DNA from 4 places in the Kocuria sp. CCUG 69068 genome. Region 1 is predicted to be linked to each of the others. Evidence: riboswitches for the same ligand, from Rfam matches in the RefSeq annotation. Region 1 holds a riboswitch; each other region holds the start of a gene.
What was found. Region 1 has a riboswitch for S-adenosylmethionine ahead of CRM73_RS06820 (cobalamin-independent methionine synthase II family protein). Riboswitches for the same ligand answer to the same signal wherever they lie in the genome.
Positions count from the first base shown of each region.

Region 2: linked by a shared signal. The riboswitch ahead of CRM73_RS04490 (MetQ/NlpA family ABC transporter substrate-binding protein) and the one ahead of CRM73_RS06820 (cobalamin-independent methionine synthase II family protein) in region 1 are both predicted to bind S-adenosylmethionine.
Region 3: linked by a shared signal. The riboswitch ahead of CRM73_RS05270 (acyl-CoA dehydrogenase family protein) and the one ahead of CRM73_RS06820 (cobalamin-independent methionine synthase II family protein) in region 1 are both predicted to bind S-adenosylmethionine.
Region 4: linked by a shared signal. The riboswitch ahead of CRM73_RS04275 (bifunctional o-acetylhomoserine/o-acetylserine sulfhydrylase) and the one ahead of CRM73_RS06820 (cobalamin-independent methionine synthase II family protein) in region 1 are both predicted to bind S-adenosylmethionine.

Region 1 covers NZ_PDDL01000023.1:34,740-42,373, reverse strand. The annotation lists gene CRM73_RS06835 (thiamine pyrophosphate-binding protein) at 1-352, opposite strand, end outside; gene CRM73_RS06830 (MFS transporter) at 490-1,899, opposite strand; gene CRM73_RS06825 (cobalamin-independent methionine synthase II family protein) at 2,146-3,363, opposite strand; gene CRM73_RS06820 (cobalamin-independent methionine synthase II family protein) at 3,404-4,606, opposite strand; SAM riboswitch class I at 4,620-4,723, opposite strand; gene CRM73_RS06815 (3-hydroxybutyrate dehydrogenase) at 4,916-5,680, shown strand; gene CRM73_RS06810 (IclR family transcriptional regulator) at 5,697-6,476, opposite strand; gene CRM73_RS06805 (CoA transferase subunit A) at 6,619-7,356, shown strand; gene CRM73_RS06800 (CoA transferase subunit B) at 7,353-7,634, shown strand, end outside.
Region 2 covers NZ_PDDL01000013.1:44,095-51,728, forward strand. The annotation lists gene CRM73_RS04475 (cation acetate symporter) at 1-1,392, shown strand, start outside; gene CRM73_RS04480 (GlsB/YeaQ/YmgE family stress response membrane protein) at 1,614-1,886, shown strand; gene dxr (1-deoxy-D-xylulose-5-phosphate reductoisomerase) at 2,018-3,292, shown strand; SAM riboswitch class IV at 3,337-3,453, shown strand; gene CRM73_RS04490 (MetQ/NlpA family ABC transporter substrate-binding protein) at 3,554-4,447, shown strand; gene CRM73_RS04495 (methionine ABC transporter ATP-binding protein) at 4,444-5,523, shown strand; gene CRM73_RS04500 (methionine ABC transporter permease) at 5,580-6,179, shown strand; gene CRM73_RS04505 (site-2 protease family protein) at 6,376-7,634, shown strand, end outside.
Region 3 covers NZ_PDDL01000016.1:43,541-51,174, reverse strand. The annotation lists gene moeB (molybdopterin-synthase adenylyltransferase MoeB) at 1-822, shown strand, start outside; SAM riboswitch class I at 954-1,048, shown strand; gene CRM73_RS05270 (acyl-CoA dehydrogenase family protein) at 1,162-2,499, shown strand; gene CRM73_RS05265 (MFS transporter) at 2,503-3,918, shown strand; gene CRM73_RS05260 (LLM class flavin-dependent oxidoreductase) at 3,915-5,285, shown strand; gene CRM73_RS05255 (NAD(P)/FAD-dependent oxidoreductase) at 5,669-6,883, opposite strand; gene CRM73_RS05250 (hypothetical protein) at 7,465-7,634, opposite strand, start outside.
Region 4 covers NZ_PDDL01000013.1:171-7,804, reverse strand. The annotation lists gene CRM73_RS04285 (SGNH/GDSL hydrolase family protein) at 1-556, shown strand, start outside; gene CRM73_RS04280 (homoserine O-acetyltransferase) at 590-1,774, opposite strand; gene CRM73_RS04275 (bifunctional o-acetylhomoserine/o-acetylserine sulfhydrylase) at 1,771-3,177, opposite strand; SAM riboswitch class IV at 3,254-3,369, opposite strand; gene CRM73_RS04270 (VOC family protein) at 3,512-4,150, shown strand; gene CRM73_RS04265 (CPBP family intramembrane glutamic endopeptidase) at 4,173-4,952, opposite strand; gene CRM73_RS04260 (S9 family peptidase) at 5,067-7,238, shown strand; partial or broken gene CRM73_RS04255 (FAD-dependent oxidoreductase) at 7,351-7,634, opposite strand, start outside.

The DNA.
Region 1 (7,634 bases):
TCTGGTCGACGTCGAAGGCCCGCCGCCCGGTGGTCGGGGCGTCGCCGACGACCAGGACCAGGGGGATCCGGGCCAGCCGCGCCTCGGCCAGGGCGGTGTAGGTGTTGGTGAACCCGGCACCGTAGGTGGTCGTGGCGGCCCCGGTCCGCCCGGTGGCCCGGTGGTAGGCGTCGGCCATGGCAACGGTGGCGGACTCGTGCCGGGCGGAGGTGAAGCCGAAGCCGCGGGAGGTCAGCGAGCTGATCAGGTGCGCGTTGCCGTTGCCCATCAGGCCGAACAGGTGGTCGGTGCGCTCGGCGAGCACGTCGGCCACGGCCGTCGAGACCGTGGGGAGCAGGAGGCCGGTGGTCATGGAGGAGTCCTTTCGGCGGGGCTCCGGTGGGAGCCCGGGGTGGGAGCGGGGTGTGCTCGGGGTGCCCGCACGAGCGGAGCCGCCCGCCGGCACCCGTGGGTGCCGGCGGGCGGCTCGGTCCTCGGCCGGGGCGGCGCTCAGTCGCGCTGCTTCTCGGCGGCCTGGGCGGCCGCGAGGATCTCGGCGGCCTCGGGGTGCTCGGCGACGTAGTCCTCGTGCACCTCCTCGACGTGCAGGTCGATCTCCTGGATGTCCTTCGGCACCATCGAGACGGCGATGAAGGAGACGATCGCGATGCCGGCGATGTAGACGCCGATCGTCCAGGACATCCCGGTCTCGTTGAGCAGCAGCTGCGCGATCATCGGGGCGAACGCGCCGCCGATGATGGAGCCGAACGCGTAGCCGATCGAGACGCCCGAGTAGCGCACGCGGGCCGGGAACATCTCGGCGTAGAGCGCCGACTGCGGGCCGTAGGACGGGCCGAGTCCCACGGTGAGGATCACGATCGCCAGGGCGAACAGCGGCAGGGACGCGGTGTCCAGCAGGAACCACATCGGCACGGCCCACAGGATGATGATGGCGTAGCCGATCTGGAAGGTGCGCACGCGCCCGATCCGGTCCGAGATCCAGCCGCCGAACATCGTGAAGACGAGCCAGCCCACGCCGCCGATCAGGGAGGCGATGAGGGTCTGCGAGCGCGGCATGCCCAGCACGTTGGAGCCGTAGGAGGCGAAGAACGCGATCACCAGGTAGCCGGCGGCGTTGTTGGCGGCGAAGATCAGGGCCGCGAGGGTGACCGGCTTCTTGTGGTGCTTGAACAGCTGGCCCAGGGGAGCGGAGGACTCCTTCTTGCGCAGCTGCATCTCCTTGAAGACCGGGGACTCGTCGACGGTCTTGCGGATCAGGTAGCCGACCACGATCAGCACCACGGAGGACAGGAACGGGATGCGCCAGCCCCAGGCCTGGAAGTCCTCGGGGGACATCATCGAGGTGAGGGCGAACATGAAGGACGTGGCGAGCAGCATGCCCAGCGGCACGCCGATCTGCGGGTAGGCGCCGAAGAGCCCGCGCTTGTTCCGCGGGGCGTGCTCCACGGACATCAGGGCCGCGCCGCCCCACTCGCCGCCGGCCGAGAAGCCCTGCATGATGCGCAGGAGCACCAGGAAGATCGGGGCCCAGATGCCGATCGTCGCGTAGGTGGGGAGCATGCCGATCAGCATCGTCGCGGCACCCATGCCCACCAGGGTGAGGACCAGGACGATCTTGCGGCCGTACTTGTCGCCGAGGTGGCCGGCGACCACCGCGCCCAGCGGGCGGAAGAGGAAGCTGATGCCCAGGGAGGCCCACGCGACCACCTGGGCGAGGCCGGCGTTCTCCTCGGACAGCGGCGCGAAGTACAGCGGCGCCAGGACGAAGGCCGCGGCCTGGGCGTAGATGAAGAAGTCGTACCACTCGATGGTGGTGCCCACGAGGGTGCCGGCGAGGACCTTGCGCTCCTCGCGCGACATCTCGTGCCGCCCGGCCGGGGCGGAGGATGGGTGCGCCATGGGATCTCCAGGGAATCGGGGACGGCGACGTCCGCGGCGGAACCGAACGCATCATGACCGAACGTTCGGTATTGCATTGCGATACTACGGGCGGAAGTGACGCCTGTCACCCTCCGTGCGGAATAATCAAACCATGTATCACTAATGTGACACAGACCACCGGGGATGGAAACCGCCGGGCCCGGCCCTCGCAGGAGGACCGGGCCCGGCGGCGCGGCAGGGGCGTCGGGGACGCCGGGATGCGGCTCAGCGGTAGAGCCGCTCCGTGGCCAGGCGCGCTCCCTCGACGAGGGACTCGAGCTTGGCCCAGGCGATCTGCGGGTGCAGGCGCCCGCCCAGACCGCAGTCTGTCGACGCGACGACGTTCTCGCGGCCCACGACCGAGGCGAACTGCTCGATCCGGTCGGCCACCAGCTCCGGGTGCTCCACCACGTTCGTCGAGTGGGAGACCACGCCCGGGATGATCACGCGACCCTCGGGCAGCGCGTGGTCCTTCCAGACCTTCCACTCGTGGGCGTGCCGGGCGGAGGCGCCCTCGAAGGTGTAGCCGCCGGCGTTGATGGTCAGCATCAGGTCCACGAGGTGCTTCAGCTCGAGGTCCGTGGTGTGCGGGCCGTGCCAGGAGCCCCAGCACAGGTGGAAGCGGACCTGCTCCTCGGGGATCCCCCGCAGCGCGTGGTTGAGCGCCTCGACGCGCAGCCGCGTGAACGCCAGGTAGTCCTCGACCGTGGGCTCGGGGTTGATCTGGTCCCAGGACTCCGCGATGGACGGGTCGTCGATCTGCACGGTCAGCCCGGCGTCCGTGATCGCCAGGTACTCCTCGCGCATCGCGTCGGCGCACGCGTAGACGAGCTCCTCGTCGGTCCTGTAGTACTCGTTCGTCACGCGCGCGGCGGAGCCGGGGGAGAGGGCGGCCACGAACCCGGTCTGCGCCCCGGTGGCCGCCATGGCCGCCCGGAGGTTGCGGACGTCCGAGGCCACGGCCTCCTGTCCCGTGTAGGTCAGCGGCCCGGTGATCTTGGGCTGCGTGGTCGAGGAGCGCCCGGTGAGGATGCCCGACGCCGGGTCCTCGTACGCCTCCCGGAAGCGCTCGCGGTCCCGGCGGTCCGGGAAGCTCGTGAGCACGATGTGGCCGGGCGAGGAGCGCCTCTTCTCCGTGGACGCCCACCGGTCCTCGTCGGTCGGGGTGAGCCCGCCGAGGCGGGAGAAGGAGTAGTTCCACCACGCGCCGTAGTCGACCGCGCTGGACATCGTGTGCCCGTACTCGCCGTCGTTGACCACGTCCACGCCGATCTCGCGCTGCCGGCGCACCACGTCCTCGACGCCCACGGCGAGCTCGTCGGTGAGCTGCTCGAACGTGATGGCGCCCTCGGCGTGCCGCTGGTTGGCCTCGAGCAGCCGCGGGGTCCGCGGCAGGGAGCCCACGTGGGTGGTCTGCACGTGGTCGGTGTTCTGCATGGTCATGCGTGTCCTCCTGAGGGTCTGCGGGAAGGTCGGGGGCCGGTCAGGACCAGAGCCGGCGGGAGGCGAGCTCGGCCCCGCGGGCGAGGGTCTCGAGCTTCGCCGCGGCGATCTGCGGGTGGATCCGCCCGCCCAGGCCGCAGTCGGTCGAGGCGATCACGTTCTCGCGGCCCACCTGGCGGGCGAAGCGCTCGATCCGGTCGGCCACCAGCTCCGGGTGCTCCACCACGTTGGTGGCGTGGGAGACGATCCCCGGGATGATGATCTTGCCCTCGGGCAGCTCGTGGTCCTGCCAGACCTTCCACTCGTGCTCGTGCCGGGCGTTGGCGGCCTCGAAGCTGTAGCCGCCGGCCCTGATGGAGAGCATGAGCTCCACCAGGTGCTCGAACCCGAGGTCCGTGGTGTGCGGGCCGTGCCAGGAGCCCCAGCACAGGTGGAAGCGGACCTGCTCCTCCGGGATGCCCTCGAGGGCGTAGTTGAGGGCCTCGACCCGCTTGCGGGTGAACGCGAGGTAGTCCTCCACGCCGGGCTCGGGATTGACCTGGTCCCAGTTCTCCGCGATGGACGGGTCGTCGATCTGCACGATCAGCCCGGCGTCGGTGATCGCCCGGTACTCCTCGCGCATCACCTCGGCGCAGGCGGTCAGCACCTCGTCCTCGTCCGCGTAGTGGGTGTTCTCCAGCCGCGCGCACGAGCCCGGGGACAGCGCGGCGAGGTAGCCCTCGCTCGCGCCCGTGGCCTGCAGCCCGGCCTTGAGGTTGCGGATGTCCGCCTCCAGCGCCGCGTGGCCCGTGTACTCCAGCTTCCCGGTGATCTTCGGGAACGGCGCCTGCTTGCCCGTGGTGATGCCCGAGGAGGGGTCCGTGTACGCCTCGTGGAAGAGCCGGCGGTCCCGGCGGTCCCCGAAGCTCGTCAGGACCACCCTGCCGGGCGAGGAGCGCTGCGGCTCCTGCTCCCACAGGTCCACGTCGCCGGGGGTGAGGCCCGAGATCCGGGCGAAGACGTAGTGCCACCACGCGCCGTAGTCGACCTTCGCGGCCATGACGTGGCCGTACTCGCCGTCGTTGACCACGTCGATCCCGAGCTCGCGCTGTCGGCGGACCACGTCGACCACCGAGTCCTGCAGGAGCCGGTCGTACTCCGCCTCCGGGACGGCCCCCTTCGCCCGGTTGGCCTCGAGCAGCGCCGGGGTGCGCGGGAGGGACCCGGCGTGGGTCGTGCGGATGCGGTCGGCGCTTCGCAGCATGGGTCGTGCGTCCTTTCCATCGGTCCTGGCGGTAGCACCGGAGGCGGGACGGGGATGCCGTCGCCCGGGTTGCTGCGGCGTCGTCGAGCCAGATCTCTCGGCCGCTCTGGATGGTGACCCTGTCATCCAAGCGCACCCGTGCGCGCTGCGCCATTCGGCGCCCGGATGACGGACATGACGCCGTGTGACGCGACCCGGCGCGCACTCCCGGGAGGAGCTGTCCTTCGCGAACATGGCCTGGATCACATACCGTGGCGGTGATCCGTGCCCCTCACCCCGCGGGCACGACGGACCAGAGGAAGGACCCCCATGTCCCAGATGCCCCAGCAGCAGGACCTCGAGGGCCGCACGGCGCTCGTCACCGGTGGCGCGAGCGGCATCGGCCTGGCCGCCGCCCGGGCCCTCGCCGGCTCCGGCGCGCACGTGGTCGTGGCCGACGTCGACGAGGCCGGGGCGCAGCGCGTCGCGGACGAGCTCGGCGGCCGCGCGTGGGCCGTCGACCTGCTCGACACCGCGGCGCTCGCCGAGCTGAGCCTCGAGGTCGACGTGCTGGTCAACAACGCCGGCATCCAGAAGGTCGCCCCCCTCCAGGAGTTCGACCCCGCGGACTTCCACCGGATCCTGGTGCTGATGCTGGAGTCCCCGTTCCTGCTGGTGCGCGCCGCGCTGCCGCACATGTACGAGCGGGGCTGGGGGCGCGTCATCAACGTCTCCTCCGTGCACGGGCTGCGGGCGTCCCCCTACAAGAGCGCCTACGTCTCGGCGAAGCACGGCCTGGAGGGGCTGTCCAAGACCGTCGCGGTGGAGGGCGCGGCCCACGGGGTGACGAGCAACTGCATCAACCCCGGCTACGTGCGCACCCCGCTCGTCGAGAAGCAGATCGCCGACCAGGCGAGGGTGCACGGGATCCCCGAGTCCGAGGTGGTGGAGCGGATCATGCTCGGCGAGACGCCGATCAAGAAGCTCGTGGACCCGGAGGACGTCGGCAGCCTGGTCGCGTGGCTGGCCGGACCGCACGCGTCCATGGTCACCGGGGCCTCCTACACGATGGACGGCGGCTGGACGGCGCGCTGAGCCCGCCCCGGGCCGCTCAGCGGTGACCCAGCTCCCGGGAGAGCCGGTGGGCCTCCGTGAGCAGGGCCCGGCCCAGCAGCTGCCGGCGCTCGCCGCTGAACCGGGGCTCGATGCCCGTGAGGCTCAGCGCGTAGACCGGCGCGCCCGTCGCGTCGAAGACCGCGGCGGCCATGCCCCAGCTGCCCTCGACGATCAGCCCCGGGTTCACGGCGAAGCCCTCCCGCCGGACGTCCGCGAGCAGCTCCCGGATCCGCTCGGGCGTGTGCAGCGGGCCCCACTCGGCGCGGGCCCCGGCCGTGGCCGCGAGGACCCGGTCCACCTCCGCGTCCGGGAGGTGGGCCAGGACCGCCAGCCCCGCCGAGGCCACGCCGAGCGGCAGCCGCAGCCCCTCGTAGAGGACGTGGGAGCGGATGGGGAAGGCGCCCTCCACGCGCGCCAGGCAGACGGTCTCCAGCCCGCGGCGGACCGAGAGGAACGCACTCTCGCCGGTGGCCTCCGCGAGCCGGCGCAGCGAGGGCCCGGCCAGCTCCCGGATCGGATAGCGGTGGGCCGCCACCGCGCCCAGCACGTACAGCTCGGGGCCCAGCTGCCAGGCCCCGGTCCCGGCGTCGCGGTCCACGAAGCCCTCCTCGGCCAGTCCCGTGAGCAGCCGGTGCACGGTGGGGCGAGTCAGCCCGGTCTCGGCGGCGAGCTCCGCCACCGTGCTGCCCCGTTCCCGCCCCGCCACGGCCCGCAGCAGCTGCCCCACCCGGTGGACCACCTGGGTCCCCTGGCCCGTCGTCCGCTCCTGTCCCATGACTCCACTATATGGACAGTCGGGGGACGAATGGCCGGATGCTGATGAGAAGCGCCGTCGTGCCGCCGGATCTGTTGACCGGCATGTGGAGGCTCCCTAGATTGAGTGCTGGGTCACAGTCCGACGAGAGGAAGGGACAAGGGTGTCCAAGGTCAGAGACAACGCCGCCGAGCTGCTGGCGGAGAGCCTGCGGGACGGCATGACGCTCGCCGTGGGCGGGTTCGGGCTGAGCGGGATCCCCCGGGATCTCATCGACGCGGTGCGGGACTCCGGGGTCACGGACCTCACGGTGGTCTCCAACAACATGGGCGTGGACGGCAAGGGCCTCGGGGTCCTGCTCGAGAACCGCCAGGTGAAGAAGGTCCTCGCCTCCTACGTGGGCGAGAACAAGCTGTTCGCCCAGCAGTACCTGGACGGCGAGCTCGAGGTCGAGTTCAACCCCCAGGGCACCCTCGCCGAGCGGCTCCGGGCCGGCGGCGCGGGCATCCCCGCCTTCTACACGAAGACCGGGGTCGGCACCCTCGTGGCCGAGGGCAAGCCGCACGCCGAGTTCGACGGCGAGACCTACGTGCAGGAGCGCGGCATCGTCGCCGACATCGCCCTGGTCCACGCCCACACCGGGGACGCCGACGGCAACCTCGTCTACCGCTACACCGCGCGCAACTTCAACCCGATCGTCGCGACCGCCGGGAAGGTCACCTTCGCCGAGGTCGAGCACGTCGTGGCGGTCGGCGAGATCCACCCCGACCACATCGTGACCCCGGGCGTCTACGTCCAGCACGTCGCGCAGTACAGCGGCGCGCCCAAGGACATCGAGCAGCGCACCGTCCGCCCCCGCCCCGCCGGGCGGGCCGCCCAGCAGAACGGAGACCAGGCATGAGCTGGACCCGCGACGAGATGGCGGCGATCGCCGCCGTCGAGCTCTCCGACGGCGACTACGTCAACCTCGGCATCGGCATCCCCACCCTCGTGGCCAACAACCTGCCCGAGGGCGTCGACGTGGTGCTGCAGTCCGAGAACGGCGTGCTCGGCATGGGCCCGTTCCCCTACGAGGGCGACGAGGACCCGGACCTCATCAACGCCGGCAAGCAGACCATCACACTGCTGCCCGGGGCCTCCATCTTCGACTCCGCCACGTCCTTCGGGATGATCCGCGGC
Region 2 (7,634 bases), on a different contig from region 1:
GGCATCGTGGGCGCGATCGCCCTCCAGGGCTACGACGGGTTCCTCTACTCCATCGGCTTCCTCGTGGCCTGGCTCGTGGCGCTGCTGCTGATCGCCGAGCTGCTGCGCAACACCGGCAAGTTCACGATGGCGGATGTCCTGTCCTTCCGCCTGCGCCAGCGCCCCGTGCGCGTCGCGGCGTCCATCTCCACCCTCGCCGTGTCCGCGTTCTACCTGCTGGCCCAGATGGCCGGGGCGGGCGCCTTGGTGTCGCTGCTGCTGGGCATCAGCTCGCGGGTCGGGCAGTCGCTGGTCATCGTGGTCGTGGGCGTGCTCATGATCGTCTACGTCCTCGTGGGCGGGATGAAGGGCACCACCTACGTGCAGATCATCAAGGCGGTGCTCCTGGTCTCCGGCGTGGCGGTCATGACCGTCTGGATCCTGGCGCTCTACGGCTTCAACTTCTCCTCCCTGCTCGGTGACGCGGTCGCCGTCTCCGGCAACCCGGCCATCCTCGAGCCGGGCCTGAAGTACGGCGTGAGCGAGACCAGCAAGCTGGACTTCATCTCCCTGGGCCTGGCCCTCGTCTTCGGCGCGGCGGGCCTGCCCCACGTGCTCATGCGCTTCTACACGGTGCCCACGGCCAAGGAGGCGCGCACCTCCGTGGTCTGGGCCATCTCGCTGATCGGCCTGTTCTACCTCTTCACCCTCATCCTGGGCTTCGGCGCGGCGGCCCTCATCGGCGCCGAGCGGATCCAGGCGGCACCCGGCGGCGTGAACTCCGCGGCCCCGCTGCTGGCCTTCGAGCTCGGCGGGTCCCTGCTGATGGGCATCATCGCGGCGGTGGCCTTCGCCACGATCCTCGCGGTCGTCGCCGGCCTGGCCATCACGGCCTCGGCCTCGTTCGCCCACGACATCTACACCAGCGTGATCAAGAAGGGGAACTCCGATCCCCGCAAGGAGCTGAAGGTGGCGAAGACCACGGTGGTGGTCATCGGTCTCGTCTCCATCGCGGGCGGCATCGGCGCCCAGGGCCAGAACGTCGCGTTCCTCGTGGCGCTCGCCTTCGCGGTCGCGGCCTCGGCGAACCTGCCGACCATCCTGTACTCCCTGTACTGGCGGCGCTTCACCACCCGGGGCGCGGTCTGGTCCATGTACGGCGGCCTGATCCTCTCGGTGGGCCTCATCGTCTTCTCCCCGGTCATGTCCGGCTCCGAGACGTCGATGATCCCGACCGCCGACTTCGCGTGGTTCCCGCTGCAGAACCCGGGCATCGTCTCGATCCCGGCCTCCTTCCTGCTCGGCTTCATCGGTTCCATGACGGAGCGCCGTCTCGAGGACCCGATCAAGCAGTCCGAGATGGAGGTGCGCTCCCTCACAGGCATCGGCGCCGAGAAGCCCGTCGCCCACTGACGGATTCCCGCTCCCACCTGGGAGGATCCACCGGCCCGCCCGAAGCCCCGGCTTCCGGCGGGCCGGTCCGCGTCCGGGGGAACGCGTCGATTGGCTAACGGGAACAGACAGGCGGCTGACCGTCGGCTAGGGTGAGGCGCAGAAGCAACCTCAGGGTATTCCAGGGATACTCGCCGGTTGCGTACAATAAAAGTCCCTCCCGGGACGGATAAGGAGCCATCATGGGAATCATCAGCTGGATCATCCTCGGCCTCATCGCAGGCGCCCTCGCCAAGCTCATCATGCCGGGCAGCCAGGGTGGCGGCATCATCGTCACGATCGTCCTCGGCATCGTGGGGGCCCTCCTCGGAGGCTTCCTCGGCTCGCTGATCGGCATCGGGGACCTGGAGTCCGCGTTCGACATCGGCACTATCATCACCGCCGTCGTGGGAGCCCTCATCGTGCTCTTCATCTGGGGCGCGGTCTCCGGCCGCAAGGGTCGCGCCACGCGCTGATCCCACCCCCGTCGGTCGCCGAGGCCCCGTCCACCGCTCCCGGTGGACGGGGCCTCGGCCCGTTCCGGGCCGTCCGCAGGCACCCCCTGCGGGCACCGCACCGAGGAGTGGCGCTGGGGGATACTGGGGCCATGACGCCCCCCGCCACCTCGCCCCGCACCCGCCCGACACCCGAGCTGCGCGCCCTGGCCGCCGCCGGCCCCCGCCGGATCAGCGTCCTCGGGTCGACGGGCTCGATCGGCACCCAGGCGCTCGACGTCGTGCGGGCCGCCCGCGAGCTCGAGGGCGCGGACCCGTTCACCGTGGTCGCCCTCGCCGCCGGAGCACGGCACCTCGAGCTCCTCGCCGAGCAGGCCCTCGAGACCCGCGCCGCGCTCGTGGCGACCAGCGGCACCGCCCAGGACGCCGCCCGGCTGGCCGGCCTCATCGCGGACCGGGCCGCGTCCGCCGGGGCCGGGGGATACCGCCCGGACGTCGTGCACGGGCCCGACGCCGCGTCCGCGGTCGCCGCCCACCCCGACGCCGACCTCGTGCTCAACGGGATCACCGGCTCCATCGGGCTCGCCCCCACGCTGGCGGCGCTGCGGGCCGGGCACCGGCTCGCCCTGGCGAACAAGGAGTCTTTGATCGCCGGCGGCGCCCTGGTCAAGGCCGCCGCCGCGGCCACCGGGGACCCGGACGCCCTGATCCCCGTGGACTCCGAGCACTCCGCGCTGGCGCAGGCGCTGCGCGGCGGCACCGCCGCGGAGGTGGACCGGCTCGTGCTGACGGCCTCCGGCGGGCCCTTCCGCGGCCGGTCCCGGGCGGAGCTCGAGACGGTCACGCCCCGGGACGCGCTGCGCCACCCGACGTGGGACATGGGCCTGATGGTGACGACCAACTCGGCGACCATGGTGAACAAGGCCCTCGAGGTGCTCGAGGCCCACCTGCTCTTCGACGTCCCCCTCGAGCGCATCGACGTGGTGGTCCACCCCCAGTCGGTCGTGCACTCCATGGTCCAGTTCGTGGACGGCTCCACCCTCGCCCAGGCCTCGCCCCCGGACATGCGCCTGCCCATCGCCCTCGGTCTGGCCTGGCCGCACCGGGTGCCCGGGGCCGCCCTGCCGTGCGACTGGACGCGCGCCACGGAGTGGACCTTCGAGCCCCTCGACCCGGTGGCATTCCCCGCCGTCGAGCTCCTCAAGGCGGCGGGGGAGCGGGGCGGGACCTTCCCCGCCGTGTTCAACGCGGCCAACGAGGAGGCGGTGCACGCCTTCCACGACGGCCGGATCCGGTTCCCCGCCATCGTGGACACGGTCGAGGCGGTGCTGGGCGAGCACGACGACGCAGGCCCGCTGGAGCTCGAGGCCGTGCTGGCGGCCGAGCGCTGGGCCCGCGGGCGGGCCCGCGAGGTCCTCGCCCGCTGACCGGGCCGGGCCCGGCCCCGCCGCACGTGCTAGTCTGTCTGGCGGATGACGAGTCCCAGCGTGCAGCCCTGGCTTGCTGGGCGGCAACCCTCTCCCGTAGTGGGGTGCCCCAGGTGAACCATCCGGCACCGGCCGACGACGGCCGGCGGCAAGTACGGTCCGACCGCGCACGCGCCCTCCGGCGCGCCCTCGACCGTGGCCGCCGGACCCGTTGGCCCCGGTGGAGACCTCCGACACCCCGGACCCACGGAAAGGCACCACATGCGATCGCAGCGCCTCCCCTTCCTCGCCCTGGCCACGACCCTCGGCCTCGCCCTCACCGCCTGCGGCGGCTCCGCCGGGGAGTCCTCCGGCGAGGGCGTGCTGGCCGACGACAAGGTCACCATCGGCGTGGTGGGCACCGACCCGACCCACGACGCCCTCCAGCGGGTGGCCGAGGAGCAGGGCATCACCGTCGAGTACGTCGACTTCTCCGACTACAACCAGCCGAACCCCGCCACCGAGTCCGGTGACGTGGAGATGACCTGGTTCCAGCACGTCCCGTTCCTCGCCGACTACAACAACGCGGCCGGCGGCTCCATCACCCCGATCGGCTCGACCTCGATCTATCCGCTGGGCCTGTACTCCAACCAGTACGACTCCGTGGAGCAGTTCCAGGAGGGCGACGAGATCGCGGTGCCCAACGACGCCGTGAACCTCTCCCGGGCCCTGCTCGTGCTCGAGGCCGCAGGTCTCGTGGAGCTGAGCAGCGACACCCTCATCCCCACCGAGCTCGACGTCGACACCGAGGCCTCCACGGTGCGGGTCACCCCGGTCTCCGCGGAGCAGACGGTGCTCTCGCTCGACTCGGTGGCCGGCTCGGTCATCAACAACGACTTCCTCTCGCGGGCCGACATCGACCCGCAGTCCGCGCTCGCCCAGGACGACCCCGAGTCCGAGGGCTCCCGCGCCTACGTCAACCTCTTCACCACCACGGAGGAGCTCGCCGACGACGAGACCCTCCGGCAGGTCGCGGACCTCTACCACGAGCAGGCCGTGCTCGACGCCGAGATGGAGGAGACCAAGGACACCGCCGTGCCGCTGCAGCTGGAGCCGGAGGAGCTCCAGGAGCTGACCGCGCGCTACCAGCAGGAGCTGAAGGACCAGGAGCAGTGAGCGCGGCGGTCCCCGCCGGGCCGCCCGCACCCGGGCGCCCGGACGAGGTGCTCGTCTCCTTCCGCAACGTCTCCAAGACCTTCCGCACCGGCTCGGGGCGGGCGGCGCGCGAGGTGCTCGCGGTCGACGACGTCACCCTCGACGTCCGCCGCGGCGAGATCTTCGGCGTGATCGGCTACTCCGGGGCGGGCAAGTCCACCCTCGTGCGCCTGATCAACGGGCTCGAGCCCGTGTCCTCGGGCTCCCTGACCGTGGAGGGCTTCGAGGTGGCCGGCCGGCGCGAGACCGAGCTGGCGCCCGTGCGGCAGGAGATCGGGATGATCTTCCAGCAGTTCAACCTCTTCACCTCCCGCACCGTCGCCGGCAACGTCGAGTACCCGCTCAAGCGGGCCGGCTGGCCGAAGGAGAAGCGCCGGGCGCGGGTGGCCGAGCTGCTCGAGTTCGTGGGTCTCGCCGCCCGCGCCGGCAACTACCCGGAGCAGCTCTCCGGCGGGCAGAAGCAGCGCGTGGGCATCGCCCGCGCCCTGGCGACCAGCCCGAAGCTGCTCCTGGCCGACGAGTCGACGAGCGCCCTCGACCCGGAGACCACCCAGGAGGTGCTGCAGGTGCTGCAGCGGGTCAACCGGGAGCTCGGGATCACGATCGTGATCATCACCCACGAGATGGACGTGGTCCGCGCGATCGCCGACCGCGTGGCCGTGATGCAGGACGGGAAGGTCGTGGAGCACGGCTCCACCGTGGACATCTTCGCCCGGCCCCGCACCGAGACCGCCCGCCGCTTCGTCTCCTCCGTCCTGCACTCGGTGCCCGACGCCCGTGAGGTCGAGCGGCTGCGCCGCGCCCACCGGGGGCGCCTGGTGATCGTGGACGTCGGCGACGGCGTGGACATCGGCGGGGTGCTCTCGGACGGCGCTGCCCGCGGGGTCCGCTTCACCATCGCCTACGGCGGGATCAGCGTGCTCCAGGAGCAGTCGTTCGGGTCCCTGACCTTCGAGCTGACCGGTGCGGACGCGGCCGTGCAGGCCGTGGTCGACGAGATGTCCCGCATCACGACCCTGAGAGAGGTGGCCGCGTGAACGACTGGTCCGTCCTGGGACCCGAGCTGCTGTCCGCGCTCGGGGAGACCCTCTACATGGTGGCGGTCACGCTGCTGCTCGCCGGCCTGCTCGGTCTGCTCGTGGGCGTCGGCCTCTACGTCACCCGCCGGGGCAACATCCTGGAGAACCGGGCGGTGCACGAGGGCCTCAACCTCGTGGTGAACTTCGTCCGGCCGATCCCGTTCATCATCCTGCTGGCCGCGCTGGGACCGGTGACCCAGGGGGTCGTCGGGACCCGGCTGGGGCCCAACGCCGCGATCTTCGCGATGACCATCGGGGCCATGTTCGCGGTGGCGCGCATCGTCGAGCAGAACCTCATGAGCGTGGACCCCGGGGTCGTGGAGGCGGCCCGCTCCATGGGCGTCTCCCGCGGCCGGATCATCACTACGGTGATCCTGCCCGAGGCGCTGGGCCCCCTGGTGCTCGGCTACACGTTCCTGGTCATCGGCATCACGGACATGTCGGCGATGGCCGGTGCCATCGGCGCCGGCGGCCTGGGCGACTTCGCCCTGCGCCTGGGCTACCAGCGGTTCAACGACGAGGTCACGTGGGCGGCGGTCGCCGTCATCGTGGTCCTGGTCCAGCTCGTGCAGGTGGTGGGCAACCGGCTGGCCCGCCGGATCCTGCGCCGCTGAGGCGCCCCGCCCCGCAGCCCACCGACGGCCGGTGCGCCTCCCTCCCGGGAGGGCACCGGCCGTCGTCGTGCCCTGGTGCGCCCGGTGCCCGACGTCCAGGATCGTGGTGCAGACTGGTCCTCGCCGTGCCGAGCGCACGGCCCCGACGTCCCCGGCGCCCGCCGGGGTCCCTCGACGATCCCGGGAGGTCCGACGGATGGGTGTCGTGCTGTTCCTCGTGGGCGTGCTGCTGGCCGCCGCCGCCATCGCGGTCTCCATCGCCCTCCACGAGATCGGCCACCTCGTGCCGGCCAAGCTCTTCGGCGTGCGCGTCACGCAGTACATGGTCGGCTTCGGGCGCACCGTGCTCTCCCGCCGGCGCGGCGAGACGGAGTACGGGCTCAAGGCGGTCCCGCTGGGCGGCTACATCTCCATGGTGGGGATGTACCCGCCGGCGCGCGCGGGCTCGACGGCCCGCGCCTCGAGCACCGGCGTGTTCCAGCAGATGGCGGCCGAGGTCCGCGGCGGCGCCGCGGACCAGCTCCTCCCCGGGGACGAGGACCGCGTGTTCTACCGGCTGCCCGTGTGGAAGCGGATCGTGATCATGCTCGGCGGCCCCGTGATGAACCTCCTGCTCGGGACCCTGTGCCTGGCCGTCCTGCTCTCCGGCTTCGGGACGGCGACGCCCACCACGACGGTCGCGTGGGTGTCCGAGTGCGTGGTGGCCGCGGAGCGCCAGGCCGCCGGGCAGACCGAGTGCCGGCCGGAGGACCCCCAGGCCCCCGCGAACGCCGCCGGGCTGCGCCCCGGGGACGTCGTCACGGCCGTCGACGGCGCCCCGGTCGGCTCCTGGGACGAGCTCACCGCCCGGATCCGGGACCGGGCCGGCGAACGGATCCCGGTGGTGGTCGAGCGGGACGGCCGGACCGTGTCCGCGGCGCTGACCCCCATCCTCTCCTCGCGGCCCGTGCTGGACGACTCCGGCGCCGCCGTGACCGGCGAGGACGGCGCCCCCCGCTACGAGGAGGTCGGGTTCATCGGCATCAGCCCCACGAGCGAGCCCGTCCGGCAGCCGCTGACCGCGGTGCCCGGGGCGGTGCTGGACGGGCTGCAGCAGATCGCCGGGGTGGTCCTGCACCTGCCGCAGCGGATCTACGAGGTGGGGGAGGCGGCGTTCTCCGACGCGCCCCGGGACCCGGACGGGCCGATCTCCGTGGTGGGGGTCGGCCGGATCTCGGGGGAGATCGCCGCGCACGAGGAGATCGCGCTGCGGGACAAGGCCGCCTCCCTCGTGGGCCTGGTCGGCTCCGTCAACCTGGCCCTGTTCGTCTTCAACCTGCTGCCGCTGCTGCCGCTCGACGGCGGGCACGTCGCCGGGGCGCTGTGGGAGGCGCTGCGCCGGGGGAGCGCCCGGCTGCTCGGCCGCCGCGACCCCGGCCCGTTCGACCCCGCCCGGCTGCTGCCGGTGACCTACGC
Region 3 (7,634 bases), on a different contig from region 1:
CGGCTGGACGCGGACAACGCCGTGGACATCCTCGGCGGGTACGACCTGGTCCTGGACGGCGCCGACAACTTCGCGACCCGCTACGTGGTCAGCGACGCCGCCGCCCTGACCGGCACGCCTTGCGTGTGGGGCTCCATCCTGCGCTTCGAGGGGCAGGTCAGCGTCTTCTGGGCCGGGCACGGGCCCACCTACCGGGACCTCTACCCCGAGGCCCCGCCGGACGGCGAGGTGCCCAGCTGCGCCGAGGGCGGGGTCTTCGGCATGCTCCCCGCCACCGTCGGCGCGGTCATGGTCACCGAGGCCGTCAAGCTCGTCACCGGCACCGGGGAGCCCCTGCTCGGGCGGGTGCTGCTGCACGACGCGCTGGCGATGACCTGGCGCGAGATGCGGCTCACCCCGGATCCCGACGCCGCCCCGGTCACCGCGGTGGCCCGGCCCGCCGCGGTCTGCGCGCTGCCCGGCGCGGACGCCTCCGAGACCGTCGGGGCGGCCGAGCTGGCCCGGCTGCTCGAGCGCCGGGAGCGCGGGGAGGCGTCCTTCGCCCTGGTGGACGTGCGCGAGGACTGGGAGCGGGAGCTCGTGGCCATCGACGGCGCCGTGCCCGTCCCGCTGCAGGAGATCCTCGACCGCGGCGCGGACGCCCTGCCCCCGGAGGCCCGTGGCACGGACCTCGTGCTGCACTGCAAGGCCGGGGCCCGCTCCGCGACCGCGCTCGCCGCGCTGCGCTCCTTCTACGCCGGGCGGGAGGAGCGGGTCCGCCACCTCGAGGGCGGGGTGCTCGCCTGGGCGGCACAGGTGGACCCGGACCAGCCGGTCTACTGATCCGGTCTCCTGCGGCACACCGCTACACCACCGCGGAGGACGTGACCTTCTGTGACGCCGTCGTGACATTCCATGACGTGCGCCCGTCATCCGGTTGGTCCCGGACCGGGCGGTCTGATGCCATGGCAAGCGCCCCATTCAGAGCGGCTGAGAGATCTGGCTCGACGACGCCGCAGCAACCCGCCCTCCACCGGGGTCAGGGTGCTAATGCCAGAACCGATGGAGATCCCGGATCTGCAGTCGGTCCGTGACGTCAGCCTCCGGCGCTGCCGCCACCGGGCCCGCCCCCGGCGCGACCGGCCGACCGGCAATCCTCGGTGCGACCGAGAGGACCCCCGCATGACCCCGAGCACGGTCGAGGAGACCACCGCCCATCCCCGCGCCGGCACGGACCTCGCCGCCGGCCTGCCCGGGGACTACGCCGGGCTGCGGGAGCACTTCCGGCCGCTGTTCGCGGAGATCGCCGCCGGCGCCCTGGACCGGGACCTCCGGCGCGCGCTGCCCTACGCGGAGGTCGGCCGGCTGGACCGGGCCGGGTTCGGTGCCCTGCGCGTCCCGGCGGCCCACGGCGGCCCCGGGGTCAGCCTCGAAGACTTCACCCGGCTGCTGGTCGACCTGGCCGAGGCCGACTCCAATATCGCCCACCTCTACCGCTCCCACCACGGCTTCGTGGAGTCCCTGCGCTTCCTGCCCCGGGAGCTCCAGGAGGTCTGGTACCCGCGGGTGCTGGCCGGGGCCACCGTGGGCAACGCCTCCACGGAGAAGGGCGGCAACGCGCTGGGCACCCTGAACACCGTGCTCAGCCGGACCCCCGAGGGCTGGGAGCTCACCGGCCGGAAGTTCTACGCCACCGGCTCCGTCTTCTGCGACTACACCCGCGTCTCGGCCGCCCTGGACGGCCGCGACGGGCGCCGCTTCGCCGTCGTCGCCACGGACGCCGAGGGTGTGACGCTCGAGGACGACTGGGACGGCTTCGGGCAGAAGCTCACCGGCACCGGCACCGCGGTCTTCGACCGGGTGCGTGTCCCGGAGGACGCCGTGCTGGACCGCACCGCCGGCAGCGCGGAGGCCGTCCACGAGGCCGCCTTCTTCCAGCTCGTGCTGCTGGCCGTGCTGGCCGGCATCGCGCGGGCGGCCCGGAGGGACGCGGTGGAGACCATCGCCGGACGCCGGCGGACCTTCAACACCGGGCTCGGCCTGCCGTTCCGCGACGACCCGCTGATCCAGGAGGCCACCGGGCGGATCTCCGCCAAGGCCTTCGCCGCCGAGGCCACCGTCCTGCACGCCGCCCGCACCCTGGACGCCGGGATCGCCGCCGCCGCAGCGGCCGGCGCCGACCGGCCGGACTTCACCGGGGCCCTCCCGGCGGCGCTGCACGAGTCCGAGATCGCCGTGGAGCACGCCCAGGTCACCGTGCCGGAGCTGGCGCTCGGCGCGGCCCAGGACCTGTTCCTCACCGTGGGCGCCTCCGCCACGTCCACGGCCAAGGGCCTGGACCGGCACTGGCGCAACGCCCAGACCGTGGCCACCCACAACCCGATCGCCTTCCGCGCCCGAGCCCTCGGCGACTACCTCATCAACGGCACCCTGCCGGAGGGCCTGAACGCCATCGGCGACGCGAAGACCGGCGCCACGACCGATGTCACGGCCGACGCCGACCGAACCCCAGGAGCCTGACGCATGAGCACCACGACCACGGCCGCCCCGGGCCGCAGCAGCATCGTCCACGGCAAGAAGCGCGTCCTGGCCTCGGCCTTCGCCGGGACCACCATCGAGTGGTACGACTTCTACCTCTACGGCACCGCCGCCGCACTCGTCTTCAACGTCCAGTTCTTCCCCATGGCCACCGAGCTCGGCGGCATCGTGGCGTCCTTCGCCACGCTCGCGGTCGGGGTGATCGCCCGACCCTTGGGCGGGATCATCGCCGGGCACCTGGGGGACCGGATCGGCCGCAAGGCCCTGCTGGTGGCCTCGCTGCTGCTCATGGGCGTGGCCTCCACCCTGATCGGCCTGCTGCCCACCTATGAGGTGATCGGCTGGTGGGCCGTCGTCGGCCTCGTGGTCCTGCGCATCCTCCAGGGCCTGTCCGCCGGTGCCGAGTGGGGCGGCTCCGCGCTGCTGAGCGTGGAGCACTCACCGGCCCGCCACCGCGGGTTCTTCGGGTCCTTCACCCAGATCGGCTCCTCCGCCGGCATGCTGCTGGCCACCGGCGCGTTCTTCATCGTGCAGAACGTCATGAGCGAGGAGCAGTTCGCCGCCTACGGCTGGCGCATCCCCTTCCTGCTCTCGGCCCTGCTCGTGGCGGTGGGCCTGTGGATCCGCCTCGGCGTGGCCGACGCCCCGGAGTTCCTGGAGCACCGGGCCTCGGGGAACGTGGCCAAGGCCCCCCTGCGGGAGCTGCTGGTCCACCACCGCCGCCCGGTGCTGGTGACGATCGGCCTGCGCCTGGCCCAGAACGCCGTCTACTACCTGGTGACGGTCTACATGCTGACCTACCTGCGGGACGTGCGCGGGGACAGCGCCGCGGGCGTGACCGCGGTGATGATCGCCTCGGCCATCGGCCTGTTCTCCACCCCGTTCTGGGCCTGGCTGTCCGACCGGGTGGGCCGGAAGGTCGTCTCGGTGACCGCCTACGCGGCGATCGGCGTCTTCGGCTGGGTGCTGTTCGCCTTCCTCGAGGCCGGCCCGCTCGCCCTGCTGCCGCTCGTGGTCATCCTCGGCATCAACCTCGTCCACGACGCGGTCTACGGACCGCAGGCGGCCTGGTTCGCCGAGCAGTTCCCCGTGCACGTGCGGTACTCGGGCGTGAGCTTCGGCTACCAGGTCGGCACCGTCCTGGGCGGCGGGCTCATGCCGCTGATCGCCGCCCTGCTCTTCGCCGCCGGCGGGGACACCCCGTGGCTGATCGCCGGCTACCTCTCCGTGCTGGCCGTGCTCTCCGTCGTCGCCGCCCTGGCCGCGAAGGATCCCGCCCGGGACCGGCGCGGCACCGAACTCACCGATCTGCACGCCGGCCGGACCGCGGCCGACCCGGCCCTCGCGACCCCCGCCGCCGCGAGCGCCACCCAGCCCACCCCCGAGAGGACCACCGTATGAGCCGCCCCCTGCTGCTGAACGCCTTCGACATGATGGTGCCCGTGCACCAGTCACCGGGACTGTGGCGCCACCCGGAGGCCGGGGTCGCCGGCTTCGACACGCTCGAGTACTGGACGTCGCTGGCCCGCACCCTCGAGGAGGGCGGCTTCACCGCGCTGTTCCTGGCGGACGTCCCCGGCGTCTACGACGTGTACGGCGGCGGGGCAGAGGCCACGGCCCGCGGGGGAGTGCAGTACCCGGTGCTCGACCCGCTCGTCGCGGTGCCGGCGATGGCCGCGGCCACCGAGCAGCTCGGCTTCGGGGTGACCGCCTCGGTCACCTACGAAGCCCCCTACCTGCTGGCCCGCACCTTCGCGACCCTCGACCACTTCACCCGCGGCCGGGTGGCGTGGAACGTGGTGACCTCCTACCAGGACTCCGCCGCCCGCAACCTGGGCATGGACCGGCAGATCCCGCACGACGAGCGCTACGACCGCGCCGACGAGTACATGGAGGTCATGTACAAGCTCCTTGAGGGCTCCTTCGAGCCGGGGGCGGTGAAGGCGGACGCCGGCACCGGGGTCTTCGTGGACCCGGAACTCGTGCACCCCATCGGCCACGAGGGCACCTGGTTCTCCGTGCCCGGCCAGGCGCTGACCCACCCCGGACCCCAGGGCACCCCGTTCCTGTTCCAGGCCGGCGCCTCGAAGCGCGGACAGCAGTTCGCCGTGGACCACGCCGAGGCCATCTTCTTCATCGGCAACACCCCGCAGCTCGTGCGCCGGTGGACCGACGGCGTCCGGGCCGAACTGGCCGCGCAGGGACGGGCCGAGGACGCCGTGAAGACCTTCGCCATGGCCACCGTGGTGGTCGCCGAGACCGACGACGAGGCCCACGCCAGGCTCGACGGATACCGCCGGCACGTGGACATCGAGGGAGCGCTGTCCCTGTTCGGCGGCTGGACCGGCGTCGATCTGGCCGGGGCGGACCCCGACGCGCCGCTCGAGTACGTGGCCACCGACGCCAACCAGTCCGCGCTCGCGGCGTTCACGTCGCTGTCCCCGGACCGGACCTGGACGGTGCGGGACCTGGCCGAGTTCGTGGCCATCGGCGGCCGCGGGCCCGTCATCGCCGGGGCGCCCGGCACCGTGGCGGACGAGCTCGAGCGCTGGCGCGAGGAGGCCGGCGTGGACGGTTTCAACATCTCGGCGGCCGTGCGGCCGGCGGACCTGGAGCGGTTCACCACGATGGTTTCGCCGGAGCTGCGGCGCCGCGGCCTGCTGCCGGAGCCCGGGGCCCTCCCCGCCGGCAGAACGCTGCGCGAGGCGCTGGCCGGCGCCGGGCCGAGGCTGGCCGACGACCACCGCGGGGCCTCCTACCGCCGGTGACCGCAGGGCTCTTGGGGTTCGCCGCTCGACCGGCCCGGGACGGCTGTCCGCCGTCCCGGTTCCTCGGCACGGAGCGCTCCTGCCCGGGAGAGGGCAGGAGCGCTCCGCCGCGCCGAGGCGCAGAAGGCGGCCCCCGACCGCCGGGGAACGGATCATGGGGGTCGCTGCACCGGCGTGGGGGCCGGTGCCACCCGAAAAGTACCAGACGGTAATATCGCGGTGCACCATCCTGTGCGGATGCATGAATTGTGCTCCTCGGGGTCTCCCGACTGCCGACCCTCATTTCTCCCGGCTCGTGCCGCGACGACTGGGGACGCGGGCCATCACGTGCCATCGGAGCGGGGAACGAGGCGCCACGGATGTGTGCACACATGGTCCGCTAGCTAGAAGCCCCGGAGGATCACGTTCCAGTAGTCCCGGGGGAGGACCTCGAGGTCGAAGAACCAGGAGGCGCGGTTCGGGGCCAGCAGCGGCACGCCGGGGATGCTGGGCGCCAGTTCGTTGTCCCGGTCGAACTCGGCCAGCACGGCCCGGCCCCGCTGCACCGTCACGGGGGTCACGGTGTACCCGTCGTAGGAGGCCGTGGGCTCCCGGCCGTCACGGGTGGCCAGGAGGTTCTCGGTGAGGATCTTCGTCTGGTGGCGCAGTGCCCCGCCGGACGAGGCGGTCTCCAGTGCGGCAGCGTCCCCGCAGGCCCACACGGTGGGCACACGGCGGTGGCGCAGGGTCTGTGCATCCACGTCCGCGTAGCCCGCCCAAGCGGTGCCCGCGCCCGGCGCGACGCCCAGTCCCGCGTCGGCGATCCAGGCCGGGGCCCGGTGGACTGGGCTGTGGTGCAGCAGGTCGTAGGGCAGGTCCCGCGGCGTCCCCTCGATCGTGGCCCGCAGCCGGCGGGAGGCGGCGTCGATCGACTGCACGTGGGCGCTCGTCAGGACCGTGATGCCGTAGCGCCGGACCCAGGGCTGCAGCACCCGGTCCACGTCCGGCTGGCCGAACACGGTGGCGGTGGGCGTCAGCAGGGTCACCTCGATGTCCTGCAGGACACCCTGGCGCTGCCAGTAGTCGCAGGCCAGGTAGAGGATCTTCTGTCCGATCTGCGGCGTGGGCGCCGGGCCGTCCGGGATCGTGAACAGTGCCCGGCCGCGGCGCAGCCCGCGGATCAGCTCCCAGGTCCTGGGGGCCAGCTCCACGGTGTAGTTGGTCGAGGCGTGCGGGCCGGCCATCGCCTCGGCACTGCCGGGGACACGGTCCCAGTCCGGGGTGGACCCCGCGCAGATCACGACGTGCCGGTAGCCGATGTGCTCGCCGGAGGACAGTGTGGCCATCCGTGCCGCCGGATCCAGTGCCTGGACATGGTCCTGGACCCAGCGCACGCCGCGGGGCATCACGCGGTGCTGGGCCCGGGACATCTGCGGCACGCTCTTCAGTCCGGCGCCCACGTAGGAGAGCATCGGCCGGTAGTGGTGCGTGGACTTCGGCTCCGCGATCACGATGTCCGTGATGCCCTTGCGGCGCAATCGTGCGGCCAGGGAGATCCCGGCATTGCCGCCGCCGATCACGAGGACGTCAGTGGCGTGATCCAAGGGTGCAGTGGTCATCATGACTCCGTGGGACGAGGATGGCTCCACGGCACCGATCGGGGCCGTCCGACCATTCGACCACGAGCCGCGGCGCCCACGCCCGGGCGGTAAGCATCCAGGGGGTGAGGGGGCTCTCAGGACGTCCAACTCGAGGAACTTGTCGGTCGGGACAGCTGATCGCCGGAGCGATGCCGGTGCCTGTTCCGCCAAGGGTCCGGATGAAGTGGCGGCCTTCTGCCGAATATGAATGGCGGCGCACCCTGTCCGGTCGGGTGGCATTCTGCGCATAGATTCTCGGACCATCACTCACTGACAAAGTTGGGCGGCACCCGAGCCGTCACATCGTCACTGAGCTGCTCCGGACGGTGCCCCGCGGGTTCGTGATTCCGGTTGGGGTGGCCGAGGAACTCACCGCACCGCCAAGCAGCGGTCTCAGTGTGCCCCTTCAACTGAAAACACCCTCCCTGAAGGTTGTGCGGTCCCTCGCCGTGCACGGCCACCGGCCACCGGAGACTCCCGGCTTCACCGAGCAGCGTGGCCGGCATCCCAGGGCTGGCGACTGCTGAACCTGTACCACAGTTGAGCTCGCCTCGGGAGTCCTATTCGTAGTACTTGAAGCGCGGCTCACCCTGGACGCCTGCGCGTTGCATCGCCTCCTGCAGTTCCGGCAGTGCCGTGAAGGCGCGGGCCTCGTCGACCGAATCGAAGTAGTGGAGCACGAGCACGTTGTCCGGATCATCGACCATGCGGTGCACTGACTCGCCGGTGA
Region 4 (7,634 bases), on a different contig from region 1:
CGCGATCGCCGAGGAGATGGACGACGTCGTGGGCCGGCTCGCGGCGGACGGGGCGACCGTCGTGCTGGTCGGCGGCCCGGACATCGGCGCCACGCCCGTGCTGCGCGGGATCCGGGGCCGGATCGCGGTCTACAACGAGAACGTGCGCGTGGTCGCGTCCCGGCACGACGCCGTGCTGGTGGACCTGTGGGGACTGCGGGAGCTGGCGGACCCGGCGATGTGGGACCCCGACCGGCTGCACTTCTCGCCCCTGGGCCACCACCGGATCGCGGTCGAGGCCCTCGACACCCTGGGCCTCGCGCACGGCCTCGTGCCCGAGGTGGTGCCCGACCGCCCGCCCTCGTCCTGGCGGCAGGCCCGCGGCGAGGACCTCGTCTGGGCCCACCGCTATCTGCGCCCGTGGGTGGCCCGCCGGATCCGGCGCACCAGCTCCGGGGCGCAGGTCCGGCCGAAGCGGCCGCACTTCGGCACCCCCACCGTGCCCGGGGGCGGCATCGCGCCCGGCGAGTCCCCCGGGGAGGGGCCCGGCGACGGCCGGGGGGCCGCGGACGGCTGATCGAGCGGGAACGGCTGAGGATCCCGTCCCGGCTCAGCGCTCGGGCAGCACGGTCTCCACGAGCAGCTTGCCGAGCTGGGGCGCCTCGATGAGGAAGCCGTCGTGGCCCGAGGGCGAGGTCAGGGTGTGCCGCCGGACGTCCCCCGGCAGCGCGGCGGCCAGGACGTCGGACTCGCGGGGCAGGTAGAGCCGGTCGGAGTCCACCGCCGCCACGAGCCACTCGCACGAGGTCACGGACAGCGCCTCCTCGAGCGTGCCGCGGCCCCGGGCGACGTCGTGGGACATCAGCGTCTCGTTGACGGCGAGGTAGCTGTTGGCGTCGAAGCGGCCCGCCAGCTTGGACGCCTGGTGGTCGAGGTAGCTCTCCACCTGGTAGCGCCCCCGCCCGCCGGCGTGCGTGTCGATGACCTGTTCGTCGGCCTGCGGCGAGCGCCCGAACCGGTGGTGCAGCTCGTCGGCCGAGCGGTAGGTGATGTGGGCGATCCGCCGGGCCAGGCCCAGGCCCGTGACGGGCGGCGGGCCGTCGTAGTAGTCCCCGCCGCGGAAGTGCGGGTCCTGGCGGATCGCGAGGTTCTGCGCCTGGCCCCAGGCGAGCTGCTCGGCGCTGGACTGGGCGCACGCGGCGACCACCGCGCACGCCCGGACGCGGTCCGGGTGGGTCACGGCCCACTCCAGGGCGCGGGCCCCGCCCATGGAGCCGCCGATGACCAGGCGCCAGGCGTCGATGCCGAGGGCGTCGGCCAGCGCCGCCTCGGCGTGCACGGAGTCCCGGACGGTGATGAGCGGGAAGCGGGAGCCCCAGGGGCGGCCCTCGGGGTCCACGCTCGGCGGCGCGGGGGTCGCCGGGCCCGTGGACCCGTAGCAGCCGCCCACGATGTTGGTGCAGACCACGAACCACCGGTCCGTGTCGATGGCGGCGCCGGGGCCGATCAGGCCCTCCCACCAGCCGCCGCTCTCGGCGGCGCGCCGCTCGGCCTCGGGGGCGCCGGGGCGGGCCCGGCCGGCCGCCACGTGGGTGTCCCCGGTGAGGGCGTGCTCGACGAGCACCGCGTTGGAGGCGTCCGGGGCGAGCGTCCCCCACGTCTCGTAGGCGATCCGGACGTCGGGCAGCCGGAAGCCCGACTCGAGCTCCAGCTCGCCGATCCCGGCGACCCGCGGCACGCCGTCCTCGCGGACGGCGGTCCCGGCGCCGGAGCCCCTCACGACCGTCACGGTCACTCCTGTCCTCCCTGCGCGGCCGCGGCCGCTGCGAAGCCCTGCTCCAGGTCCGCCAGGATGTCGTCGATGTGCTCCAGACCCACGGACAAGCGCACGAAGCCGGGCTCCACGCCGGCGGCCAGCTGCTCCTCGGGCAGGAGCTGGCTGTGCGTGGTGGACGCGGGGTGGATCACCAGGGAGCGGACGTCGCCGATGTTGGCGACGTTCGAGTGCAGGGTCAGGGCGTCCACGAAGGCGGCCCCGGCCTCCCGTCCGCCGTCGAGGACAAAGCCCAGGATCGACCCGGCGCCCCGGGGCGCGTACTTCTGCGCCCGCCCGTGCCACGGGGAGGACTCCAGCCCGGCCCAGGTCACCGAGCGCACGTCCTCGCGGGCCTCGAGCCAGCGGGCCACCGTCCCGGCGTTGGCCACGTGCCGCTCCATCCGCAGGGACAGCGTCTCGATGCCCTGCTCGATGAGGAACGCGTTGAACGGGGAGATCGCCGAGCCGAGGTCGCGCAGCAGCTGCACCCTGGCCTTGAGGATGTAGGACAGGTTGACGCCGAAGGGCCCCTCCGCGCCCAGGGCCTCGGCGTAGACGAGACCGCCGTAGGACTCGTCCGGCTGGTTGAAACCGGGGAAGCGGTCCGGGTAGCGGCCGTAGTCGAAGGCCCCGGAGTCCACGATCACGCCGCCGATGGCCGTGCCGTGCCCGCCGAGGAACTTGGTGGCCGAGTGCACCACGACGTCCGCGCCCCAGCGCAGGGGCTGGACGAGGTAGGGGGTCGCCACGGTGTTGTCCACGATGAGCGGGACCTCGTGGTCGTGGGCGATCCCGGAGACCGTCTCGATGTCGAGGACGTCGTTGCGCGGGTTCGGGATCGTCTCGGCGAAGAAGGCCTTCGTGTTCGGCCGGACCGCCCGCCGCCACGCCTCGGGGTCGTCGGGGTCGGAGACGAAGGTGGTCTCGATGCCGAGCTTGGGCAGCGTGAACTTGAAGAGGTTGTAGGTCCCGCCGTACAGGCTGGGGCTGGCCACGAGGTGGTCCCCCGCGCCGGCGACGTTGAGCACGGCGAACGTCGTCGCCGACTGCCCCGCGCTGAGCATGAGGGCGCCCACGCCGCCCTCCAGGGCGGCGATCCGGTTCTCCACGACCTCCGTGGTCGGGTTGCCGATCCGCGTGTAGATCGGGCCGAGCTCGGCGAGCGCGAAGCGGTCGGCGGCGGCCTGGGCGTCGGGGAAGACGAAGGACGTGGTCTGGTGGATCGGCAGGGCGCGCGAGCCGGTGACCGGGTCGGGGCTCTGCCCCGCGTGGATCTGCCGGGTCTCGAAGGCCCAGCCCCCGGGGTTCTCGGGGGTGGGGCGCTCGGCCGCGTCGGTGCGGGCGGCGGAGGCGTCGGTGCGGGAAGCGGGGAGATCGGACATGCCGTGGGACTCCTTGTGGATCTCAGGGGTCCCGTCCCGGCCGAGGCGGTGCGGCCGGGAACGGCCGGGCGCCGGGGACCCGCGCTTGCTCGCTCGCTGGTCGCGAGGAGCCTGGTCTTCACCCAGGGCACCCCACCGCGGTGGAGGGTTGCCGGCCAGCTAGCTGGGGCTTGGACGCTGGCGCTCATGACCTGGACAGCATTCTCCGGATCAGGCCCGCACGGCGTCAAGCCGGGGCCGGGCGTGACGCTGCGGCAGGGGTGCCGCCCGCACGGTGCCCGGCGCGTCGCGGACCGATTTGGAGACGAAACTCACAGGGTGCCACGATGTGCCCATGAGAGTCGATCACGTGTCCTACGCCTGCCGCCCGGAGGGCCTGGAGGCCACCACCGAGCGCATCGCCGACCAGCTTGGGATCGAACCGGTCAAGGGCGGGGTGCACCCCCGTTTCGGCACCCGCAACATGATCCTGCCGCTCACGAACCACCAGTACGTGGAGGTCGTCGAGGTCCTCCAGCACCCGGCGGCGGAGAAGGCCCCCTTCGGGCAGGCCGTGCGGGCCCGGTCCGCCGCCGGCGGCGGCTGGCTGGGCTGGGTCGTGGAGGTCGAGGACCTCGCCCCCTTCGAGCAGCGCCTGGGGCGCCGCTCCGTGCCCGGCCACCGGGTGTTCCCGGACGGCCGGTGCCTGGAGTGGCACCAGATCGGCGTCAAGGGCCTGATCGCCGATCCGCAGCTGCCGTTCATGATCCACTTCGACTCCGCCCCGGAGATGCACCCGTCCCAGGCGCGGATCACGGACGTCGGGCTCGCGGGAATGACCATCGCCGGTGCCCCGGAACGGGTCGCCGAGTGGCTGGGCGCTCCCGTCGAGACCGCGCTCGAGGACCTCGAGGTCGACTGGCGCTATCCGGACGGCACCCCCGGGGTGCTCTCCGTCTCGTTCAGCACCCCGGACGGCGCCGTCACCATCTGAGGCCGGGCACCGCGGGGCGGGCTCAGCCCAGCAGCCGGGCTGCCCCGAGGAAGCCGACGGCGTCCAGCAGGAAGTGCGCGACGACGAGGGGCATCACCCGGCCGGTGCGCCGGTAGAGCTCCGCGAAGACGAGGCCCATCACCACGTTGCCGAGGAAGGGCCCGATCCCCTGGTAGAGGTGGTAGCTGCCGCGGAACAGGGCCGTGACCACCAGCACCACGGGCCAGCTCCACCCGATGCGGGTCAGCCGGTCGGTCAGGAACGCGACCACCACGACCTCCTCGACCAGGGCGTGGCGCACGGCCGAGAGCAGCAGCACGGGCACCGTCCACCAGTGCGCGGCGAGCCCGGACGTGGTCACCTCCGCGGTGACGCCCAGGGCCCGGCCGGCGCCGTAGAGCGCCAGCGTGCCCAGGCCCATGAGCAGGAAGAGCACGGTGCCGAGGCCCAGGTCCGGGAGGGGCATCCGGGCGTCGAGGCCGATCCGCCGGCGGACGGTGCCCAGCGCTCCGGCGGAGCCGGCGAGCAGGTAGAGCGCGAGCAGCACCGGCACCAGGTCCAGGGCGATCCCGGTGAGCTGGCGCAGCAGGTCGATGAGGGGCTGCGGGCTCAGCGGCGGGTTCATCGTGGCCTGCGCCTCGGACAGCGGTCCGCGCGCCAGGTGCTCGGCGAGGGACAGCGCGGCCCAGAGGGCCGAGGCGCCCAGGGACACCCCGAGCACGAGGAGCACTTGCAGCCACAGGTCGGCGCGGGTGGAGCCGAAGGCGGGCGGTCGCGGGGCGAGGTGGGCGGGGGTGCTCATGCGGCCATTCTGGCACCGGCCCGCCGGCCGCCCTGCGCAGCCCGCGCCGGGCGCCCCCGGGCCCGACCGGACCGCCCCCTCCCCACCCATGACGTCTTCCCTAGGATGGGGACCATGACTGTCCTTCCCCCGCAGATCCGCCAGCAGCCCGTCGAGCGCGCCTTCCACGGCCACGTGTTCTCCGACCCGTACGAGTGGATGCGGGACAAGGACTCCCCCGAGGTGCTGGCCCACCTCACCGCGGAGAACGAGTACGCGGAGTCCGCCACCGCCCACCTCACGGGCCTGCGGGAGACGATCTTCGGGGAGATCAAGGACCGCACCCAGGAGACCGACCTGTCCGTGCCCAGCCGGCGCGGCGCCTGGTGGTACTTCGCCCGCACCGTGGAGGGCGGCGCGCACCAGGTGTTCTGCCGGGTCCCGGCCGTGACCACCGGTGACGTGCTCGCGGACTGGACCCCGCCCGTCGTCGAGCCCGGCACCCCCATGGCCGGGGAGCAGGTGCTCCTCGACGCCAACGCGGAGGCCGCGAAGCACGAGTTCTACTCCCTGGGCAGCTTCGACGTCTCCGAGGACGGGGAGCTGCTGGCCTGGGCCGAGGACGTCACCGGCGACGAGCGCTTCACCCTGCGGGTCCGGGACCTCACCACGGGGGCGCTGCTCGCCGACGAGATCCCCGGGACGTTCTACGGGTCCTTCCTCACCCCGGACGCGCGCGCCGTGTACTACACGGTGGTGGACGAGTCCTGGCGCCCCCACCAGCTGCGCCGGCACGAGCTGGGCACCCCGGTGGCCGAGGACGTCGTCGTCCACGAGGAGACCGACCCCGGCCTGTGGCTCGGGGCGGGCCTGTCCGCGGACCGGCGCTGGATCGTGGTGGAGGCCATGTGCTCCGAGTTCTCGGAGCAGCTCATCCAGCCGGTCGCGGACCCGGCGGCGCCGCTGCGGGTGGTGCTGCCCCGCACCGACCGGGTGCTCTACGAGGCGGAGCCCCTGCTGCTGGACGGGCGGGAGCAGATCCTGCTGACCCACGACCACGAGGCCCCGAACTCCCGGATCTCCCTCATGGACCCGGCCGACCTCGGCCGCCCGGTCGCGGAGGTGGCCCTGCGCGACGTCGTGCCGGCCTCGGACACCGTCCGCGTCAACGGCTGCGCCGTGACGGCCACGCACCTGGTGGTCTCCGTCCGGGCGGACACCACGCTGCGGGTCCGGCTGCTCCCGCTCGCCGGGCTGGGCACTGACGCCCAGGCCGCCCCCGTGGAACCGGCCTTCGCCGAGGAGCTCTACACCGCGAGCGTCTCCGCCGCGGAGCACGACGCCCCCGTGGTGCGCCTGTCCTACACGTCCTTCACGACGCCCCCGCGCGTCTACGACCTCTTCGTGGCGGGCGCCACCGGGGGCGACGGCGCACTGCCCGCCGAGCCGCTGCTGCGGCGCGAGGCCACGGTGCTCGGCGGCTACGACCCCGCCGACTACGCGGTGGAGCGGGACTGGGCCACCGCGGCGGACGGGACCCGCATCCCCGTCTCCCTGGTCCGCCGCGCCGACCTCGACCCCTCCGTGCCGGCACCGGTGCTGCAGTACGCCTACGGCTCCTACGAGCACAGCACCGACCCCGCGTTCTCGGTCTCCCGGCTGTCCCTGCTGGACCGCGGCGTGGTCTGGGCCGTGGCCCACGTGCGCGGCGGCGGGGAGCTGGGGCGGACCTGGTACGAGCACGGCAAGAAGCTGCACAAGACGAACACGTTCACCGACTACGTGGCGGTCACCGAGCACCTCGCCGCCCGTCCGGACGTCGACGAGCGGCGGATCCTGGTGATGGGGGGCTCCGCCGGCGGCCTGCTGGTGGGCGCGGTGCTCAACCTCGCCCCGGAGCGGTACTGCGGCGCGCTGGCGGCGGTGCCGTTCGTGGACCCGCTGACCTCCATCCTCGACCCGTCCCTGCCGCTCACGGCCCTGGAGTGGGAGGAGTGGGGCAACCCCATCGAGGACGCGCACGTCTACGGGTACATGCGCGACTACTCCCCCTACGAGAACGTCCGGCCGCTGCCCTACCCCCCGGTCCTCGCGGTCACGAGCCTCAACGACACCCGGGTGCTCTACGTGGAGCCCGCCAAGTGGGTCGCCGCGCTGCGGGAGGCCTCGACCTCCGGCGAGCCGGTGCTGCTGCGCTGCGAGATGGCCGGGGGCCACGGCGGCGCCTCGGGGCGGTACTCGCAGTGGAAGGACACGGCCTGGGAGTACGCCTGGGTGCTGGACCGGATGGGCCTCGCCGGCGCCTGACCCGGGCCGGCGGGTCCCGCGCGCGGTCTGCCCCGCCGACCCCCGCGGCCGAGCGGCACGGCGCCCGACGGCACGGCGGTCGACGGCGCCCGCCGCGCCGGCCCCCGGGGGCTCAGCGCCGGAAGCGGCCCGGGTCCAGGGCGGCGGCCGTCTCCCGGGAGCACCACGGGCCCACCGTCCCGTCCAGGAGGACGTCCGCGGCCGCCCGGGCCATGGCGGCGCTGGTCTGGAACCCGTAGCCACCCTGGCCGGCCAGCCACAGGAGCCCCGGGACGTCAGCGTCGGCGCCGCACACGGGCACGCCGTCCGGGGCCTCGGTGCGCAGACCGGTCCAGGCCCGCTCGATCCCCGTGGCGCCGAGGGAGGTCACGGTGTTGAGCCGCCCCAGGAGGTCCT